DNA from 3 places in the Streptomyces sp. NPDC006283 genome. Region 1 is predicted to be linked to each of the others. Evidence: riboswitches for the same ligand, from Rfam matches in the RefSeq annotation. Region 1 holds a riboswitch; each other region holds the start of a gene.
What was found. A riboswitch is a leader RNA that binds a small molecule or an ion and turns the genes downstream of it on or off. The one in region 1 is predicted to bind cyclic di-AMP.
Positions count from the first base shown of each region.

Region 2: it holds a riboswitch for cyclic di-AMP, as region 1 does, so the genes downstream of both, ABZ070_RS12675 (LysM peptidoglycan-binding domain-containing M23 family metallopeptidase) here and ABZ070_RS12865 (transglycosylase family protein) in region 1, are expected to answer to the same signal.
Region 3: it holds a riboswitch for cyclic di-AMP, as region 1 does, so the genes downstream of both, ABZ070_RS22725 (M23 family metallopeptidase) here and ABZ070_RS12865 (transglycosylase family protein) in region 1, are expected to answer to the same signal.

Region 1 covers NZ_JBEXRZ010000046.1:28,238-34,706, reverse strand. Annotated here, with positions in the region: gene eno (phosphopyruvate hydratase) at 1-731, opposite strand, end outside; gene ABZ070_RS12865 (transglycosylase family protein) at 1,149-1,823, opposite strand; cyclic di-AMP (ydaO/yuaA leader) riboswitch at 1,827-1,999, opposite strand; gene ABZ070_RS12860 (transglycosylase family protein) at 2,276-3,181, opposite strand; gene ABZ070_RS12855 (cytochrome P450) at 3,389-4,651, opposite strand; gene ABZ070_RS12850 (nucleoside triphosphate pyrophosphohydrolase) at 4,648-5,640, opposite strand; gene ABZ070_RS12845 (SurA N-terminal domain-containing protein) at 5,858-6,469, opposite strand, start outside.
Region 2 covers NZ_JBEXRZ010000045.1:28,388-34,856, forward strand. Annotated here, with positions in the region: gene ABZ070_RS12655 (aspartate aminotransferase family protein) at 1-710, shown strand, start outside; gene ABZ070_RS12660 (helix-turn-helix domain-containing protein) at 786-1,376, shown strand; gene ABZ070_RS12665 (DUF6126 family protein) at 1,395-1,559, shown strand; gene ABZ070_RS12670 (tyrosine-protein phosphatase) at 1,569-2,381, opposite strand; cyclic di-AMP (ydaO/yuaA leader) riboswitch at 3,055-3,214, shown strand; gene ABZ070_RS12675 (LysM peptidoglycan-binding domain-containing M23 family metallopeptidase) at 3,219-4,139, shown strand; gene ABZ070_RS12680 (SGNH/GDSL hydrolase family protein) at 4,376-5,167, shown strand; gene ABZ070_RS12685 (STM4011 family radical SAM protein) at 5,128-6,093, opposite strand; gene ABZ070_RS12690 (STM4012 family radical SAM protein) at 6,102-6,469, opposite strand, start outside.
Region 3 covers NZ_JBEXRZ010000116.1:334-6,802, forward strand. Annotated here, with positions in the region: gene ABZ070_RS22720 (PP2C family protein-serine/threonine phosphatase) at 1-1,113, shown strand, start outside; cyclic di-AMP (ydaO/yuaA leader) riboswitch at 1,342-1,498, shown strand; gene ABZ070_RS22725 (M23 family metallopeptidase) at 1,509-2,555, shown strand; gene ABZ070_RS22730 (aldo/keto reductase) at 2,718-3,662, shown strand; gene ABZ070_RS22735 (PrsW family intramembrane metalloprotease) at 3,680-5,008, opposite strand; gene trmB (tRNA (guanosine(46)-N7)-methyltransferase TrmB) at 5,185-5,931, opposite strand; gene lhgO (L-2-hydroxyglutarate oxidase) at 6,101-6,469, opposite strand, start outside.

The sequences.
Region 1 (6,469 bases):
GCGACGTCGAGCGCCAGCGCGATGTCCTTGCCGGGGGCGTAACCGGCCTCCTTGATGGCCTCGAGGATGAGGTCGAGGGCGGCGCGGTTGGAGTCGAGGTTCGGCGCGAAGCCGCCCTCGTCGCCGAGGCCGGTGGACAGCCCCTTCTCCTTCAGGACCTTCTTGAGGGTGTGGTAGACCTCGGTGCCCCAGCGAAGGGCCTCGGAGAAGGACTCCGCGCCGATGGGCGCGATCATGAACTCCTGGATGTCCACGTTGGAGTCGGCGTGCGAGCCGCCGTTCAGGATGTTCATCATCGGAACGGGCAGCAGGTGCGCGTTCGGGCCGCCCAGGTAGCGGAAGAGCGGAAGGTCCGAGGCCTCGGAGGCGGCGTGCGCCACGGCGAGGGAGACGCCGAGGATGGCGTTGGCGCCGAGGGAGGACTTGTCCGGGGTGGCGTCCAGGTCGAACATCGCCTGGTCGATCAGGCGCTGCTCGGTCGCGTCGTAGCCGACGAGCTCCGGGCCGATCTGCTCGATGACGGCGAGGACGGCCTTCTCGACACCCTTGCCCTGGTAGCGGTTCTGGTCACCGTCGCGGAGCTCGAGAGCCTCGAACGCACCGGTGGAGGCGCCGGACGGAACTGCAGCACGACCCGTGCTGCCGTCGTCGAGGCCAACCTCGACCTCGACCGTGGGGTTGCCTCGGGAGTCCAGGATTTCCCGGGCTACGACGACGTCGATGGACGGCACGAGCATCTCCTTCTGGGATGTGACGCGAGAAAAAGTGCAGAGGTCTGCTTGGCCTTGCGGCAAGAGCCTAACCGGCCCGGGGGCAAAGGCAGGCCGATGCCCGCCCGCTGGGACGAAAAAGGGCATCAAGACTCTCGTCACCGGACAAACAGGGTCGGATCTACCTGTCGGTAACCGATGTTGGGCCCCTCTCCGGCCTCGGAGGACCCGCAAGCGGGCCGCAGTTCCGGCCCCGGAAGGCCGACCCGGGTCCGCGGTTCCGGCCCCGGTCCACGGTTCCGGCCCCGGACGGACCGAACCCCGGCCCGGCGCGTTCGGGGGAAGGTGCGCCGGACCGGGGTGCTCGGATCCCGTGAGACACGAGGGTGCTCTCCTGCCCTGTCGGTGCGGGAGGTGCCCCTCACTCACCGGGGGAGGTCAGCTCAGGTGGAGCTGCTGGCCCGGGTGGATCACGTCGGCGTTCTCGACGATGTCCTTGTTCAGCTCGAACAGCTTCTCCCAGCCGCCCTTGACCTTCTCGGCCTCCGCGATCGAGCTCAGGGTGTCGCCGGCCTTGACCTTGTACTCGCCGTCGCCCTTCTTGAAGGACTTGGCCTTGCCGGCGGCCGTCTCGGCCTTCTTGGCCGGGGCGGGGGCCTCGGAGCGCTCGGAGCGGGTGGTGGGGACCTCGGAGCGCTCGGCGGAGGGCTGCGACTGCTCGGTGGAGCCGCTCTCGGGCGAGGCGCTGGACAGGCCGACGCCGCAGTGCGGCCAGGCGCCCTTGCCCTGGCCGGCGAGGACCTTCTCGGCTATCTGGATCTGCTGCGACTTGGACGCCTGGTCGGCACTCGAGGCGAACGCGGTGCCTCCGTAGGCGGCCCAGGTCGAGGCGGAGAACTGCAGGCCGCCGTAGTACCCGTTGCCCGTGTTGATCGACCAGTTGCCGCCGGACTCGCACTGGGCGACCGCGTCCCACTCCGAGGTGGTCGCGGCGGAGGCGGAGGTGGCGCCGAGCATCGGTGCGGCGATGGCGGCACCGGCGACACCGGCGAGGGTGGCGATACGGACGGCCTTCGAGGGGCGACGGTGCTTGGCCTTGCTGGAACGCAGCATGAAGCTTCTCCTCACCGACGCCTACGAGGTGAGCTGTCGGGTTCGGACCTGTGAGTGCCCGGCCGCGCGTCCTTGCGCGCGGCTCCACCCCTAGCCGTTCACGGCCGTCCTCCGCGGACGGCCGGGACCGGCACTTACCTTGGGTCCCCCGCTCCTGCCTTCGGCGCTGTGAGCGACGAGTGTTACCCCCGACCGACGGCAGGATTCGGCGTGACGGTCGACGGTGCCCGCGGTGGCGAGCGTTCAGACCGTAAACACAGCGCTCCCCGATGTTCAAAGACGAACATCGGGGAGAAATCGCCCAATTCAACTGCCGGAGTGTGTCCGTTTTTACAGGTGAGGGGCAAAGTGGCCGGAATCGGGGGACGATGGGGGCCAGTTGCCGCAAAGAGACGCTTGTCTCACTGGAACAGAACGGACATAGAGCCGCGAATCACCCCGCCGAACTGACCCTACTTCAGACCCAGGTCGAGCTGCTGACCAGGCAGGATGAGATCGGGGTCGGACCCGACGATCGTCTCGTTGGCCTCGTAGAGCGCCGGCCACCCACCGGGGACCTTCCGCTCGGCAGCGATGTCGCACAGGTTGTCGCCGGGCTGAACGGTGTACGCACCGGGGCCGTTTGCCTCGTCCACGCCGTTACGGGCGGAATCGTCACCCCGTGAGGCATGGCGACCGGTTTCACGCGCTTCGCCTGTATCGCCGCTTTCCGTCTCGTCGTCGGCCGGCTCGCCGCGGTGCTTGCCGGAGCCGCCGGCGGCATCGTCGGCCGGGTCCGCCCCGGTGGCACCTTCCGAGGCGTCGGAAGTGCCCGTCCCGGCAGGGTCGGTCGCGTCGCCATCCTTCGGGGCCGGCTGCCCGGTGACGTCACCCGACGGCTCGGCCGTGCCCGCACGGTCCTCCTTGTCGGCCTCGCCCGAAGAGTCCGAAGTGTTCTCGGATTCGGCCGGCTCAGTCGATTCGGAGGGGCCCGTCGACGGCTCGTCGGCGGGCGCGTCGCTCTGCCCCGGCAGCGGCAGGAGGCCCGGGTCGACACCGGTGTCGGCACTGTCGCCCGTCAGCCCGGCGAGCGGGCCACAGGCGGGCCACGCCTGCGGGCCCTGATCGGCGACCACCTTCTCCGCGACCGCTATCTGCTGGGAACGGCTCGCGAGGTCGGCGGTCGGCGCGTACGCCGTACCGCCGTACGTCTCCCAGGTCTCCTGCGAGAACTGCAGCCCGCCGTAGAAACCGTTGCCGAAGTCGGCGCTCCAGGCCCCGCCGCTCTCGCACTCCGCGACGCGATCCCACACGTTCGCTTCTGCCGCGGACGCCGAGCCCGCACCGAGCAGCGGAATGGCGATGGCGGAACCGGTCACCCCTGCCGCGACAATGAGGGCCGGAGCCTGGCGGGGTCGGCGGTGTCGTCCGTTCCCGGAGAGCATGCGGTTGCCTTTCGCGTGACAGCTGTGGACTGTGCGGCCTGCTGATGCCTGCCGAGTCGTCGGTGAACGTAGCCGCATTCGAACGTGAGTCACAAGTCGATGCAGCGGAGATCACGTGAAAGTCACAGAATTGACAGATCGTCAGTTTGTTTGAGGCGTGAACTCAACGGGCAGAGTGCGCAATCCACGCATAATGAGCCCACCGCGCCACCGCAGATCGGCCGGATCGCCCGCAAGCCGCAAGTCCGGCATTCTGCGGAGCAGCGTGGCGAGAGCCGTCTGCCCCTCGAGACGGGCGAGCGGCGCGCCGAGGCAGTAGTGGATGCCGTGCCCGTACCCCAGATGCTGGTTGTCGCTCCGCGCCAGGTCGAGGGTGTCCGGTTCGTCGAAGCGTTCCGGATCGCGGTCGGCGGCCGCGAGGACGACGAGTACGGGGTCGCCCGACGCGATCCGCTGCCCGCCGACGGTGAGCGGCTCCGTGGCGAACCGCCAGGTCGCGAGCTCCACCGGCCCGTCGTAGCGCAGCAGTTCCTCGACCCCGGTCGCGAGCAGCTCGCTCTCGCCGGCGGCGAGCGACGCCTGGAGGCGCTCACGCTGGCCGGGGTTGCGCAGCAGCGCGTACACCCCGTTGCCGATGAGGTTGACGGTGGTCTCGAAGCCGGCGAAGAGAAGGATGAAGGCCATCGCGGCGGCCTCGTTCTCGGTCAGGTGCTCGCCGTGGTCGGAGGCCTTGATGAGACCGGAGATGAGGTCGTCACCGGGCTCCTGGCGCTTGCGGTGGATCAGCTCCGCGAGATAGCCGCGCATCTTCTTCACGGAGCGGGCCACTCCGCCGCGCGGCCCGCCGCCGTGGCGGATCATCATGCCCGCCCAGTCGCGGAAGTCGTCCTGGTCCTCGCGGGGGACGCCGAGCATGTCGCAGATGGCGTAGATGGGAAGCGGAAAGGCGAACTCGTGGATGAGGTCCGCCTCCCCCTTTCCCGCCCCGTGCTGCTTGTCGAGGATGGCGTCGATGAGCTGGTCCGTCAGCTCCTGCACCCGCGGCGCGAACTCGGCCACCCTGCGCGGTGTGAACGCCTTGGAGACGAGACGGCGCAGCCGGGTGTGGTCGGGCGGGTCGATGTTCAGCAGATGCGTCATCAGCTCTGCCTTGCGCTCGCCGGGGATACCAGTCTTCCCCTTGGCGTGCGCCGGCTCGTCGTGATGCGCGGGGTTCTTCGACAGGCGCTGGTCGGCCAGTGCCTGCCGGGCGTCGGCGTACCGGGTCACCAGCCACGCCTCGACCCCGCTGGGCAGCACGGTCCGGTGCACGGGCGAGTGCTCGCGCAGCCAGGCGTAGGCGGGGTAGGGGTCGGTCGCGAACTCCCAGGTGAAGAGTTCAGGGGCGCTGTTCGGGTCGTTCACCCCTCGACGTTACCGGCCGCGCCGGTGTGCCCCTCCGCCGCTCGGATCGCGTCCCGGTAGACGCGTGCGGCGGCCCGCAGCGCGGCCTCGGGGTCGACGCCGTCCGCCTCCGCGCGTACGGCGAGGGCGAGAAGCTCGTGGCCGACGCCCGCGCCGGACGGGAGGTCGACGCCGAGGCCCGCCGTGCGGACCCGGGACGCCAGCTTCGCCGCGAGCGCCAGACCCGGCTGCCCGAGGGGCACACCGTCGGTGACCGACTCGCGCTGCTTCTCGACCGCCTTGGTGCGCAGCCAGTGGGCCTTGACCTCCTCCGGCGTCGAGGCGGTCTCGTCCCCGAAGACGTGCGGGTGGCGGTGGATCAGCTTCTCGACGATCGTGCCCGCCACGTCGTCGACCGAGAACGGCTCGTCCGGGTCCTCCTGCGCGATGCGCGCGTGGAAGACGACCTGAAGCAGGACGTCACCCAGTTCCTCGCGCAGCTCGTCCCGGTCGCCGTCCTCGATGGCCTCGACGAGTTCGTACGCCTCCTCGATGCCGTATTTGGCGAGGCCCTTGTGGGTCTGCTGCGACGACCAGGGGCATTCGCGCCGGATACGGTCCATGACCTCGATCAGGTCCAGCAGCCGGGCGCCCGGCAGGTCGTACGCGCCCGGCAGCAGCTCCAGGTCCGGCATCTGCACCCGGCCCGAGCCGCCGAGGCGGGCCAGGCCGTCGGTCAGGGCCCGGTCGCCCTCGCCGGAGGCGAGCACCACGACCGTACGTCCGTCGGCGCAGGCGTCCACGAGCTCCTGCGCGCTCGGCGCGGCTTGCTCCACGGCGATGCCCGCCTCGCGCAGATACGACAGCTGCGGGTGCGCGGCGTCGGCGCACAGCACCCGGTCCGCGGCGTGCAGCGTCTGCCAGGCGGGCCAGGACAGGAGACCCGGCGCGACGCGGTGGCTGGCGGTGAGCAGGACGATACGGCCGGCGGCGGATACTTCGGTGGTCACGCCACGAACCTACCTCCCGCCGGGTTCTTTCGTTCGGGCCAGGCCGGATCAGTGTGGGGGCTCCCCCACGCCCGCGGGGCGTGGGGGGAGGGGTCTGATGCGTGCGATCGCACGGCGGAGGTGGGGTACCTCCCACGCCGAAGGCTGTGGGGGTGGGGGCCCCGCCCACGCCGAAGGCTGTGGGGGAGCCAGGGCCTGCCGAGCCCATCCCGAGCCCCTACGCGCCCGCCTCGACCGGCTCCGTGCCCTGCGAGACCTGGGTGATCCAGGGCGCCTTGTAGGCCCCGAGCTCGAGCTTCTTGTCGTCCCAGGCGCCGTACCGCGGGTTCACGTCGATGTCGAGGGACTTCGCGGCGGCGGTGAAGGCCTCGTTGAGCTTCTGCTGGCCCTCGGGGCTGTTCGTCGCTCCGATCGCGGTGGCGATCTTGCCGACGAGGATGTCGCGCCGCACGGCGTCGTCGAGCTGGTTCGGGGCCACGCCGCGCTGCTGCAGATACATGGCGGTGAGCTGCTCCTCCCCGCCGGACTGCTCGGCGAGCTTGTCCCGCCCCTGCTGGATCTCCTTGCGGCTGACGTCGACGCCGGCGTCCTCGGCGGCCCGCCCCACGACGCGGTCGACGATCAGGTCGTACAGCTTGGCGCGGCCGAGCTGTCCGGAGTCCTTGATGAGCTGGGCCGACTGAGGTGAGGCCTGCTGCGCGTCGCGCACGTCCCTGACTTCGGCCTGGACGGTGGACACCTCGATCCGCTGTCCGCCGACGACGGCGGCGGCGCCGGGGTGTGCCTCGCTGCCGCAGGCGGCGAGCAGCGGTGCGGCGGCGAGGAGCGC
Region 2 (6,469 bases), on a different contig from region 1:
TGCACAAGTACAAGGCTCTGCTGATCGTGGACGAGGTGCAGACCGGCCTCGGGCGCACAGGCGACTTCTACGCCTTCCAGTACGAGGCGGGCGTCGAGCCGGACCTCGTCTGTGTGGCCAAGGCCCTGTCGGGCGGCTATGTGCCCGTCGGCGCCACCCTCGGCAGGGACTGGATCTTCAAGAAGGTCTACTCGTCGATGGACCGGGTGCTGGTGCACTCGGCGAGCTTCGGCTCCAACGCCCAGGCGATGGCCGCCGGGCTCGCCGTGCTCTCCGTGCTGGAGGACGAGCATGTGGTGGCGAACGCACGGGTGACCGGCGAGCTGCTGCGTGCCCGGCTGGCGGCGCTCGTCGACCGCTACGAGCTGCTGCACGCCGTACGGGGACGCGGCCTGATGATCGGCATCGAGTTCGGCCGCCCGGAGTCGATCAAGCTGCGCAGCCGCTGGACGGTGCTGCAGGCCGCTCGCAAGGGGTTGTTCGCGCAGATGGTGGTGGTGCCGCTGATGCAGCGGCACCGGATTCTCACGCAGGTGTCCGGGGACCACATGGAAGTGATCAAGCTGATTCCACCGCTGATCATCGGCGAACGCGAGGTCGACCGATTCATGACGGCGTTCGAAGCCGTGATGGACGACGCCCACGGTGGCGGCGGTCTGATGTGGGACTTCGGCAAGACGCTCGTGAAGCAGGCCGTCGCGAACCGCTGAGCCGGGCCGACGGGGGCCGTTTGCCTCTGAGGCAAGAAATTTGCCTCAGAGGCAGGACTCTGGCGCAATGGAGGCATGACCACCACCGTCGAGCCGGCGCACGACGAGCTGCCCGAGATGGCGCCCCGGCTGCGCGAACTGCGCCGCCGCCGCGGGCTCACCCTCGAGTCGGCCGCCCAGCGGGCGGGGCTGTCACCTGCCCACCTCTCCCGACTCGAGACCGGCCGGCGGCACCCGTCGCTGCCGATGCTGCTCGCCCTTGCTCGGATCTACGGTACGACCGTGGCGGAGCTCCTCGGCGAGCAGCCGCCGGAGAAGGACCCGGTCGTCCGCGCCCGCCGCGAACCCGCGGCGGCCGACGGTTGGCACTACCGACGGGCCGGCGCCCCCGGCCGGGCGATGCAGGCCCTGCGGATGACGGTGCCGTACGGCGTCCAGGGCGATCTGGAACGCGTGCATCCCGGCGAGGAGTGGCTCCATGTCGTGGAGGGACGGCTGCGGCTCACCCTCGGCGAGACGGTGTACGACCTGGCTCCCGGAGACAGCGCGCACTTCGACTCGCTCACCCCGCACCGCATCGCCGCCGCCGGCCCCGAGGGGGCCGAGCTGCTGTTCGTGCACACGCTGCTGCAGAGTCCGGAACTGCACCCCACCTCTGACCGGTAAGGAAGGCGAACGAACAACATGTCCCACGACCCACTGGACCGACGCGCCACGGGCGGCGAGAGCTCCAACGAGGAGCGGTTCCCCCGAGGACTGGTGATCCGGCTCTTCCTCTATCTGATCGCGGGCCACGTCATCGCCGGATTCCTCTACCTGCTGTTCCTGGTGGGCGGCCAGAGCCAGTGATCCGGTGCCTCAGCCCTCTTCGAGAAGTCGTGTGCGCAGCCGCTCGCGGGTCTGGGGGGAGAGCTTGAGGCCCTCGGTGAGGTACCGCTCCGGTGTGCCCCAGTTCTCCTCGATCGCGTCGAAGGCCGCGGCCAGGTACTCGGCGCGGGCGTCGAAGAGCGGGCTGAGCAGCTCCAAGACCTCGGGGGACATTCCGGCGGGGGAGCTGTCGGTGCGCCGGACCTTGTAGCGGCGGTGCGGGTCGTTGGACTTGAGGTAGTCGGCCTCGATCGCGTCCCGCTCCACGCCGACGGCCAGCAGTGACACGGCGATCGACAGCCCGGCGCGGTCCTTGCCGGCGGCGCAGTGCATCAAGGCCGGGACGCTGTCCTCGGCCAGGGCGTGCAGCACCTGGCTGTGCTCGGCCGTCCGCTCCTTGATGATCATGCGGTACGAGGCGATCATCCGCCCGGCGCCCTTGCCGTCGTCGAGGATGGCCTTGAGCTGATCGAGGTTGCCGTCCCGGACCATCTTCCAGAACTCGGCACCGTCGGCCGGGTCGCTCAGCGGCAGATTCACATTGCGCACACCGGGCAGCTCGACGTCCGGGCCCTCCAGCCGCTGGTCGGCGGCGTTGCGGAAGTCGAAGATCGTGTGGAGTCCCAGGGTCGTGAGGAACGCCGCGTCGCTCGCCGTCGCGTGCGCCAGGTGTCCGCTGCGGAACAGTCGGCCGTGCCGCACCCGCCGCCCGTCCACGGTCGGCAGTCCGCCCACGTCCCGGAAGTTGCGGACGCCGGTCAGCTCCGGCTCGGTCGAGGGGGCCTGCGGCAGCTGCTGCGTCACGAGGACTCCTTCAGGTACTGCCGTCGGCGCTGGTCGCCGACGATGGCGCGGCTCCGACCATACGACACCCGTTCATGAGGCACTCATCTCGGCCATGAACCAATGGTGTTGACGGCCGCAGGCAGATTTCCCCGGGGGCGTGACCCCGGCGGTCCGCACGGGGGGTGATGTGCGGGCTTGCGCGGCTCTGTGAAGGGATGCCCCGGCATCGGCGGGGCGAAATGACGCATCTGCATCGAATGAGTGCATTTCGGTCAGCGGTGCAGGGAAGTGACCTCGGCCTTCCCGTCGTCGTGGCCGGCGTCACATTCTCGTTCCTTTTGTGGGGGGTGGGAGGTGGGGGCGTGAGCGCGTTGCGGCAAGTGCGGGATTAGGTGGCTAAATGCATGTTCTGTCCGAATTGATTGTTTCGGCATAACGTGCCCCGTAAGCAGGGGAGATGGGCCGTGCTCCGTGAGCAGCGTCATATCTGTGACGTTCTGTGGCCGCGTCCGGCGCGTGAATTCCCTTCTCGGCAAGGGAATTGATACCCCGTTGCCCACGGAGGGTGACCGGGAAATCCCTGTTGATATCGGCCTCGTCATTGATCGGGGAAAATCGTGGCTTGTCCGGGACTGCCCGACTCGCCTACGGTCACGCTCAATCCGGACGGACCGCCTCATCCTGCCGCCGACCGGAATTCGAACCCATCCACGTGTGGCAGGAGCGGGGGACCCAGGTAGTACGCCGATTCCGGTCAATTCGGACGGCTTGGGGTGAAGTCGTGCACGTTCACGACCGGGCATCTCCAGCCCGAACCCGACAGCTCACCTCGCAGGCGCCGGAGAGGAAAGCGCCATGCCCGCAAAGGGTAAGCACCGCCGTCCCAAGACCAACCCGATCACCCGTGGCTTCGTCGTCGCCGGTACGGGTGGCGCCGCCATCGCGCTGCCCCTGTTCGGCGCCACCTCGGCCAATGCCGCACCCGCGGCGGCTCCGGCCGCCGCTCCGGAGAAGACCGCCGCCGCGGCCCCCGCCGCCGTCGAGGCCGCAGCCCTTCAGGGCGCCGGCAAGGCCCCGAAGACGTACACCGTCGTTGCCGGCGACTACCTGTCGAAGATCGCCGAGGAGCAGAACGTCCGCGGCGGCTGGAAGCAGCTCTTCAACGACAACCGCCGGGCCATAGGCGCCGACCCCGCGCTGATCCACCCGGGTCTCGAGCTGACGATCGGCGCCAAGTCCAAGGTCAAGAACGACCCCGAGCCCCGCTCCGAGTCGCAGACCCGTCCCTCGCGTGACGACTCGCGGCCCGCCGCGCCGCAGGCCGAGGCTCCCGCCAAGGAGGCTCCCGCGAAGGAGGCCTCCGCCCCGGCGTCCGGCTTCTCCGCCCCGGTCGACGCGGGCGTCACCACGCAGTACCGCGCCTCCGGCGCCATGTGGTCCAGCGGTTACCACACCGGTGTCGACTTCGCCGCCTCCTCCGGCACCCCCGTGAAGGCCGTCGGTGCGGGCACTGTCGTCTCCGCCGGCTGGAGCGGCGCGTACGGCAATGAGGTCGTCATCCAGCACACGGACGGCACCTACTCCCAGTACGCCCACCTCTCCTCGCTGGGCGTCTCCAGCGGTCAGTCCGTATCCGGTGGTCAGCAGATCGGCCTCTCCGGATCCACGGGCAACTCCTCCGGCCCGCACCTGCACTTCGAGATCCGTACCGGCCCGAGCTACGGTTCCGACATCGACCCGCTGGCCTACCTCCGGGAGCACGGCGTCTCCCTCTGACCCCTCCGACCCGTCCGATCGCCCTGGGCCCCAGGTGATCTGACATGGCGTTCGCCTGCGGTGCTGCAAGCACCGGCCGGCGGTCCACGTCGGCAAGCCCCTGCCACGCACAACGCGGAGCGGGGGCTTCCGCGTATTCCGGATTGGCCGAATCTTGACCGGTGGCAAAGATCACCCCGCGTCAACCCCTCCTTACGGTCGCGTAGGTCACATCCGTAAAGGAAAGATGTGCTCCCGTGGCAGACGATTCGAGAACAGAGATCAGTAACGCATTCGGGTCGTACGCGGCGATCGGTGACAGCTTCACCGAGGGCGTGGGGGACCCGGGGCCCGACGGGAGATACGTCGGCTGGGCGGACCGTTTCGCGGTTCTGCTCGCCGACCGCAGGCCGGAACACACCTTCAGGTACGCCAACCTCGCCGTACGCGGGCGTCTCCTCGACCAGATCGTCGAGGAGCAGGTGCCGAGGGCCAAAGAACTCGCGCCCGACCTGGTGACCTTCTGCGCCGGCGGCAACGACATCATCAGGCCCGGCTCCGACCCGGACGCCGTCGCCGAGCGCTTCGAACGGGCCGTCGCCGACCTCGCGCGCTCGGTGGGCACCGTCATGGTGACCACCGGCTTCGACACCCGCGACGTGCCGGTTCTGCGTCACCTGCGCGGCAGGATCGCCACGTACACGGCACATGTGCGGGCCATCGCGGACCGGTACGACTGCCCGGTGCTCGACCTGTGGTCGCTCAAGTCCGTCCAGGACCGGCGGGCTTGGGACGCGGACCGGCTGCACCTGTCGCCCGAAGGCCACACCCGGGTCGCCCTGCGTGCCGCGCAGGTGCTCGGTCTCGAGGTCCCTGCGGACCCGGACCAGCCCTGGCCGCCGCTGCCCCCGCGCGGGGCGTTCGAGGTGCGCCGCGACGACATCCAGTGGGCGCGCGAACACCTGGCCCCCTGGATCGGACGGCGGCTGCGCGGCGAGAGCTCCGGCGATCACGTGGAGGCCAAGCGCCCCGACCTGCTCCCGCTCTGAGGCAGGGTGCGCTCCCGCGCGGGAAGCTCCTGCGCGGGAGGCTCGTGTGCGGAAGGCTCCTGTGCGGAAGGTTCCTGCGCGGGGAGCGCTGAGGGGATGCGTTCGAGGACACCGCCCGCGAAGACGTCGTACAGCGGGAGCGTCTCCAGGTGGACATAGCCGATGTGGCAGTCGCAGGCGGCGATCGGGCAGGCGCGGGGGCGCAACGCCCGGCGGTACGAGCCGTCGTACAGATCGCCGAGCTCGGCCGGCACGAAGTGGCACCGGCGAACGGTCCCCTCGCCGTCCACCGAGATCACCGACTCGCCCGTACGGCACGGGAGGCCCGCCGAGCGATGCGGATGACGGCTGTAGGGGAACAGTGGGTCGAGCTCGGTCCAGGCGTCCGCCTCGGCGTCCGAGAGCTTCTGGCCCTCGGGCGCGTTCACCCACAGGTAGACGTGCTCGGGCAGGTCCGCGCGCAGTCGGCGCCCCTGCTCCAGGTGGCCGGGGAAGCCGACGATCCCCACACTGAACCGGATCCCCCTCCGGCTGAGATCCCGGCATTTGTCGATGAAACGGTCATACGGTGTCTGATCGGGGTGATACGTGCACCACAGGGCGAGCTTCGCCGGGTCCGCGGCGGACAGCCAGTCGGTGCGGCAGCTCAGGTTGGTCTGGATGGCGACCCTTCGGACGTGCGGCACGTGCGACAGCTCGATCATGGCCTGCCGGTACCAGGACCGGACGAGGCCCTCACCCCACGGGGTGAACAGGACCGACAGACGGTCGTCGCTCTGCGCAGCCGCCCACGCCGTGAAGCGCTCCAGCGCCGCGCGGTCGGCGCGTAGTTGCTCCCGGCTGTCCCGGCGCTTGGCGAACGGGCAGTAGGGACAGTCGTAGTCGCAGGACGCGAGGGGACCGCGGTAAAGGATCGTCAGGTCCATGGACGGGCTCACTTCAGCTCGTACGCGGCCATGGCGGCGCGCACCGCGGGCGAGAACAGCTCAGGGCCCAGCGCGTCCGAGTGGGCGAGCCCCTCGGCCGTCAGCCGCAGCCGGTCCGGCGCCGCCGCGCCGTCGAGCCAGCCGCGGGCGTCGAACCGCTCCAGCTCCGTACGGAAGTGGTCGGCCGGGTCCGCGCCGAACCGCTCGCGGTAGCCGGCCACGTCCATCCCTTCCGCCTGCAGCAGGGACTGGAGCAGATGCCGGCGCCGTGCCTCGTCCGCGTCGACGTACCGGCCCACCTCGGCCCGCGAGAAGTCCTCGCTCCGGGTGTAGCCGTCGATGATCCCGCGTATCTCCCGCATGTCGACGGCGTAGT
Region 3 (6,469 bases), on a different contig from region 1:
GCCCCGTGGCCCGTACGCGGGCTGCCGGCCCTGATGATCGCCGGCGGTGTCGTCTTCGACCTCCTGACCCCGGCCCAATTCACCGCGGTACCCCTCTTCGCCGCAGCCCCGCTCATCGCGGCGCCTGTCGTCAGCTGGGTCACGACGCTGCTGACCGGGATCGCGGCGGTGATCGCAGTGAGCGGCCTGCATGTCGTGAACCGGACGGCCGGGCAGATCACAGCGCTCACGGAGACGACCACGCTGCTGACTGTCGCCGCCCTCGCACTGCTCATCAATCGTGTCGTGCGGCGCAGCGGGGAGAAGCTCGCCTCGGCCCGGGTCATCGCGGAGACCGCGCAGCGGGCCGTGCTGCCCGAGCCGGTCGAGCGGATCGGCGGCCTGCGCATCGCCGCGCGGTACGAGGCGGCGCAGGCGGACGCGTTCATCGGTGGCGACCTCTTCGCCGTGCAGGACACCCCGCACGGGGTACGGCTCGTCGTCGGCGATGTGCGGGGCAAGGGGCTCGGCGCGGTCGGGACGGTGGCCGTGATCATCGGGGCGTTCCGTGAGGCGGCCGAGCAGGAGAGCTCCTTGCAGGGCGTGGCCCAGCGGCTGGAGCGGGCGCTTCGGCGGGAGGGCATCCGGCGGGAGGGGCTCGACCGGGTCGAGGGGTTCACTACCGCCGTGCTGGGCGAGATCCCGCGCGGCGGGGCCCTGGTACGGCTCGTGAACCGTGGCCATCCGGATCCGCTTGTGCTGCGTGCCGACGGTGGTGTCGACATGCTCGAGCCGTCGGAGGCGGCGCTGCCGCTGGGAATGGGGGAGTTGGGGACGTGGCCGGACCGGGCGGACGAGTATCCGCTGCCCGACGGGGCGACGCTGCTGCTCTACACGGACGGGGTGACGGAGGCGCGCGACGACCGGGGGGTCTTCTACGATCCCGTCGAGGGGCTCGGCGGGCGACTCTTCTCCGGGCCGGACGAGCTTCTGGACGCACTGATCGACGATGTCCGCCGGCACACGGGCGGAGGGTCGAACGACGACATGGCGCTGCTGGCGGTCGGCCGGCCCGCGGCGGGCCGGCCGGAGCGGCGCCGAACGGTGGCAGCGGTTCCGGCAGACCCGTCCTGATTGCGGTGCGTAGTCGTGACGCACCCCTCCGCATAACAAGTAACGCACCATCAGAAACATGAGCACGTCTGACGTTTGATCAAGTCGCCCGGTTCCGGCCGCTTCTGTCCGGTTAAGTCCCGGCCGAAGCCGTTAACGATCACCGGGAACAGCTTGGATTCCGGCCCCGGGGTCTATTAACGTTCGATAACGCAGCGCGGTCGTCCCAGCCGTCGTAAGTGGCGGCACCGTGCGCACGCGCCGAATCCCGCAAGGGAGCCGGGGAACCACCAATTGGGGTGAATCGGGCACCTTTTGCCGCTCCGTCGAGCGGTCGAGGTACTCGTAGGAGACCTTCCTGCTCCGAACCCGTCAGCTAACCCGGTAGGCGACAAGGAAGGAAGGAGAACGCCTTCGTGGCGTCCAACATGCCTGCCCCCGAGGCCCGCTTCGCGTCCGAACGCTTCGGCGACGACGCACCCGAGCGGACCTGGGAGGAGTGGAATCCCACCGAGGACTCCATCCGCCCGGTGCGCGGCCGGCACCGCGTCATCAAGCAGCGCGGCGGGCTCGCCCGCAGCTCCACGGTGCTCGGAGTCGGCGTGATCGCCGCTGTCGGTGCGGGCGGCATAGCCACCGCGCAGGACAAGCCCGCGGTCTCCATATCTCTGCCCGACGCCATCACGGACAAACTCCCCGACGCCAAGTCCCTTCCCGGCGTCGGCTCCCTGATCTCGGACGACTCCGCGGACTCCGCCGCGCAGGCGAACACGGCCCCGCTCACCGCCGCGACGACCGTCGCCGACGGCGGCGGAAGCTCCGCTCAGGGGGCGGGCGCGGGCGAGGCACTGCGCGCCCGCATCCTCCAGCAGGCCGAGCAGCAGCAGGCGGAGGTGGACGCCGAGGCGAAGGCGGCCGCGGAGACGCTCGCCGCCGAACAGGCCGCGGCCGCTGCCGAGAAGCAGCAGAGCGCGGCGGAAGCCAAGGCCGCAGAGGAGAAGCGCAAGGCCGAGGAGGCCGCGCGGGCCAAGGCGGAGGCAGAGCGTCTCGCCGAGCTCGCCAAGAGCTTCGCCCTCCCCACCTCCTCGTACACGCTCACCTCCACGTACGGCGAGTCCGGTTCGATGTGGTCCTCCGGGCAGCACACCGGCCTCGACTTCGCCGCCCCGACGGGAACCCCGGTCAAGGCCGTGCATGGCGGCACGGTCAAGTCCGCGGGCTGGTCCGGCTCCTACGGCTACCGCATCGTGCTCGAGCTCGACGACGGCACCGAGATCCTGTACGCCCACCTGTCGTCGATGACGGCGAGTGCCGGCCAGAAGGTGACGACCGGCGAAACCATCGGACGCGTCGGTGCCACGGGCAATGTCACCGGGCCGCACCTGCATCTCGAGGTGCACACCGCGGGCGGCTCCGGCATCGACCCCATGGCCTGGCTGCGTGGCAAGGGCCTCACGGTCTGACCTCTGCCCGGTACGGGACCACCGCGGCGCCTCGGCACCACTGAGGGAGGCAGCCGGCGATTCCTGTGCCGGGCACACCCATGTCCCCGGCAGCCCGGGCGCACACCCCCCGACGCCCGGGTTGCCGGAATACGCCGTAGAGGCCGAGTGGTTGATCGACGCATGACCTCTCTGCGTACCCTCGGCTCCTCCGACCTCAGCGTCTTTCCGCTCGCCCTCGGCGGCAACGTCTTCGGCTGGACGGCCGACGAGACGCGGACCTTCGCCGTGCTCGACGCGTACACCTCCGCGGGCGGCAACTTCGTCGACACCGCCGACAGCTACTCGGCGTGGGTGCCCGGAAACGAGGGCGGCGAGTCGGAGACGCTCATCGGGAAGTGGCTCGCCGCCCGCGGCAACCGCTCAGAAGTCGTCGTCGCCACCAAGGTCGGCGCCCACCCCCGTCACAAGGGCCTCTCGGCCACCACGATCAAGGCTGCGGCTGAGGAGTCGCTGGCCCGGCTGGGGACCGACTACATCGACCTCTACTACACCCACTTCGATGATCCGTCCGTCCCCGTCGAGGAGATCGTCACCGCCCTCGACCACCTGGTGAAGGAAGGCAAGGTCCGCGCGATCGCCGCCTCCAACCTCAGCGCCGAGCGGCTCCAGGCCTCCCTGGACTTCTCCGAACGCGAGGGTCTCGCCCGCTACACGGCGCTGCAGCCGCACTACAACCTGGTCTCCCGCCACACCTACGAGGGCGAACTGCAGGACACCGCCGCCCGCGCCGGACTCGCCGCCGTCCCCTACTACGCGCTGGCGTCCGGTTTCCTCACCGGCAAGTACCGGCCGGGCGCCGCGGTGGAGAGCGCGCGGGCCCAGGGCGCGTCCAAGCACCTCGAGTCGGAGCGCGGCCTTCGGGTCCTCGCCGCGCTCGACGAGGTCGCGCAGGCGCGCGGTGCAGAGATCGCGACCGTCGCTCTCGCATGGCTGGCCGCGCAGCCGACCGTCGCCGCGCCGATCGCCTCCGCCCGTACGGTCGAGCAGCTCGCGGCTCTCGTCGCCGTCGCGGACCTCGAGCTGACCGGCGGCGAGCTGGCCGCGCTGACTGCCGCGTCCGTCTGACGCGTCGGCGGGGCGTCTCAGGAGCGGTACGGGTTGTAACCGTCGTAGTTGCGGTACGGCGGCGGCACCCGTATTCGGCCGGTGGCCTCTGCCGCGTACGCGAGCGAGGGGCCGGCGACGGCTCTGCGCTGCCAGAGATGGTGCAGCAGCTCCTGCTCGCGTTCCACGAAGTCCGGGCCCGCCGCCCCCCGGTGGGCCCGGTGGCGCAGGAACGCCAGCGACGTCGCGAACGCCTCGTACTCCGACACCGCATGCCCGGCCGCCGGTCCGTACATGCGCCGGGCGAAGTCGCGCGCCATGGCGCGGGCCCGCATCGACGACAGCGCGGACGGCTCGGCCGCCGACATCCAGCCGGCCGCGGCGTACGCGGGAAGCTCGTCGGATATCGTGCGCAGCTCGCGCTGGCGGGTCCATATCGTCAGCCAGGTGAGCAGACCGAAGGCCGGCACCATGAACGCCCCGTACACCGCGTAGAAGCCCCACGGGCCCAGCAAGGACGCCGAGCCGTTCCACAGGGCGTGCATGCCCATCGCGAGCGCCAGGCCCAGCATCGGCAGCGCCGTGCGCCGCAGACGCCGGCGGCGGCGGGCACCGAGCGCCGCGACGCCGAAGCCGATGCCCGTCAGCACGGTGAACAGCGGATGGGCGAAGGGCGACATCACGATGCGCACGAAGAACGTCGCAGCGGTCACGGAGGCCAGGCCGGAGGCACCCATCGCCTGGTCCTCGCCGAACGCGTTGCCCAGATAGAGGATGTTCTCCGTGAAGGCGAAGCCGGTGGCCGTGAAACCGGCGATCACCACGCCGTCCACGATCCCGGTGAAGTCCCGTCTGCGGAAGACGAAGATCATCATGATCGCGGCGGCTTTCGCGCTCTCCTCGACGACCGGCGCTATGACCGTCGCACCGAGGGTGTCGGCGGATGCCGGGTCGGCGGTCGCGGTGGCTATCCAGCGGGTCGCGAAGGTGTTCGCGATGATCGCGATCAGCGCCGCGGCACACGCGCCCCACGCGAAGGCGAAGAGGAGATTCCGCCACGGGCCCGGCTCCACCCGGTCCAGCCAGCGGAACGCGGCCAGCAGCAAAGGGACCGGGAGCGTGGCCAGGCCGAGTCCGACCAGGAAGCCGTGGGTGCCGGTCTGTTCCCGTACGAGCACCAGGATCACCAGGCCGCACAGGGCCAGCAGCGTGATCATCACGCCTGCACGAAGGGCCCTGCTGCGCCACAGCTTCGAGGCACGCGGCTTGTAACGCCGCCGCGCAGGCGCCGGCACTTCGGTGAGGGTCGCGTCGACATGCTGTTGCTCGCACGCCGGAAGCACCGGATGCGGCGGCACCTGCGACATCACCGCCGGGCGGGGCGGTCGGTGCTCCGGGGGCGGCTGCGCGGACGAGTCGGACACCCGTCGACCCTAACGAGGCGCACCGACAACTGGCGACGGTGCGTGGTACGCAACTGGCGACGGTGCGTGGTACGCCACCCCGCCGGCATCAGGCTCCGGTCCGGGTGCCCCCGCCGGCCTCACGCGTCGGGCTGCGCCCGGCGGAAGAGCAGATCGTGCACCTTGTGGCCTTTGTCCAGCCCCTGCCCCTCGAAGCGGGTCAGCGGACGGAACGCGGGACGTGGCGCGAAACCGCCGTCCTGCTGGGTGTTCTCGAAGTCCGGGTGCGCGGAGAGCACCTCGAGCATCTGCTCGGCGTACGGTTCCCAGTCGGTCGCGCAGTGCAGGACGGCGCCCGGCTTGAGCCGCTGGGCGGCGAGGTCCAGGAAGGCGGGCTGGATCAGCCTGCGCTTGTGGTGCCGCTTCTTGGGCCAGGGGTCCGGGAAATAGACGCGCATCCCGTCGAGCGAGCGCGGCGGGAGCATCTCGCGCAGCAGAATGATCGCGTCGCCGTTGGCCACCCGGATGTTGGACAGGCCGCTGCGCTCCGCGAGGCCGAGGAGGTTGCCCTGGCCGGGAGTGTGGACGTCGACCGCGAGGATTCCGGTTCCCGGGTCGTCGGCGGCCATCTGCGCGGTGGCCTCGCCCATGCCGAAGCCGATCTCCAGGACGACCGGCAGCCCGCCGAACATCTCCTCGAGGTCGAGCACTCGGTGCCCGTCGATGTCCAGGCCCCACACCGGCCACAGCCGCTGCAGCGCATTGCCCTGCCCGGCGGTGACCCGGCTGCGCCGCGGCTGGAAGCTGCGGATGCGGCGCTCGTGGTGCGACCCTGCGGGGTCGGCGGCGGGCCCGCCGGGGAAGCGCGGCACGCCCTTGGCGCGGATGAAGTGGCGGGGGGCGTCGGGGGTGGGGTCACGGAGCTCAGACACAGTGCTCCGATTCTACGAGGGCGCGGCTGCGAGCCCGGCCGGGCCGGGCGAAGGGCCGGAGCGCCATGACGGCGGCGGCGTCGGCACCGCCCCGGCTGCCGCCGGGCAGCACTGGGCGGCCGGATCAGCGGGCGGGGCGGAGGCGGGTGTCCGCGAGCGAGGTGAGGGCGCGGCGGGCGACCTCGCGGCCGATCGGGAGGGACGCCGTCGCCGCGGGCGAGGGGGCGTTCAGCACGTGCACCGTGCGCGGTGCCTCGCGGATCAGGAAGTCGTCGGCCAGCGTCCCGTCCCGCAGTACCGCCTGCGCCCGCACGCCCGCGGGTGCCGGCCGGAGGTCGTCCTCCGTCACTGCGGGCAGCAGCCGCCGGACCGCCGCGGTGAACGCACGCTTCGACAGCGAACGGTGGAGCTCGCCCGCCCCGTACCGCCAGTGGCGGCGGGCGACGTGCCACGAGCCGGGCCAGCCGAGGGTGCCCGCCAGCTCCCGGGGGTG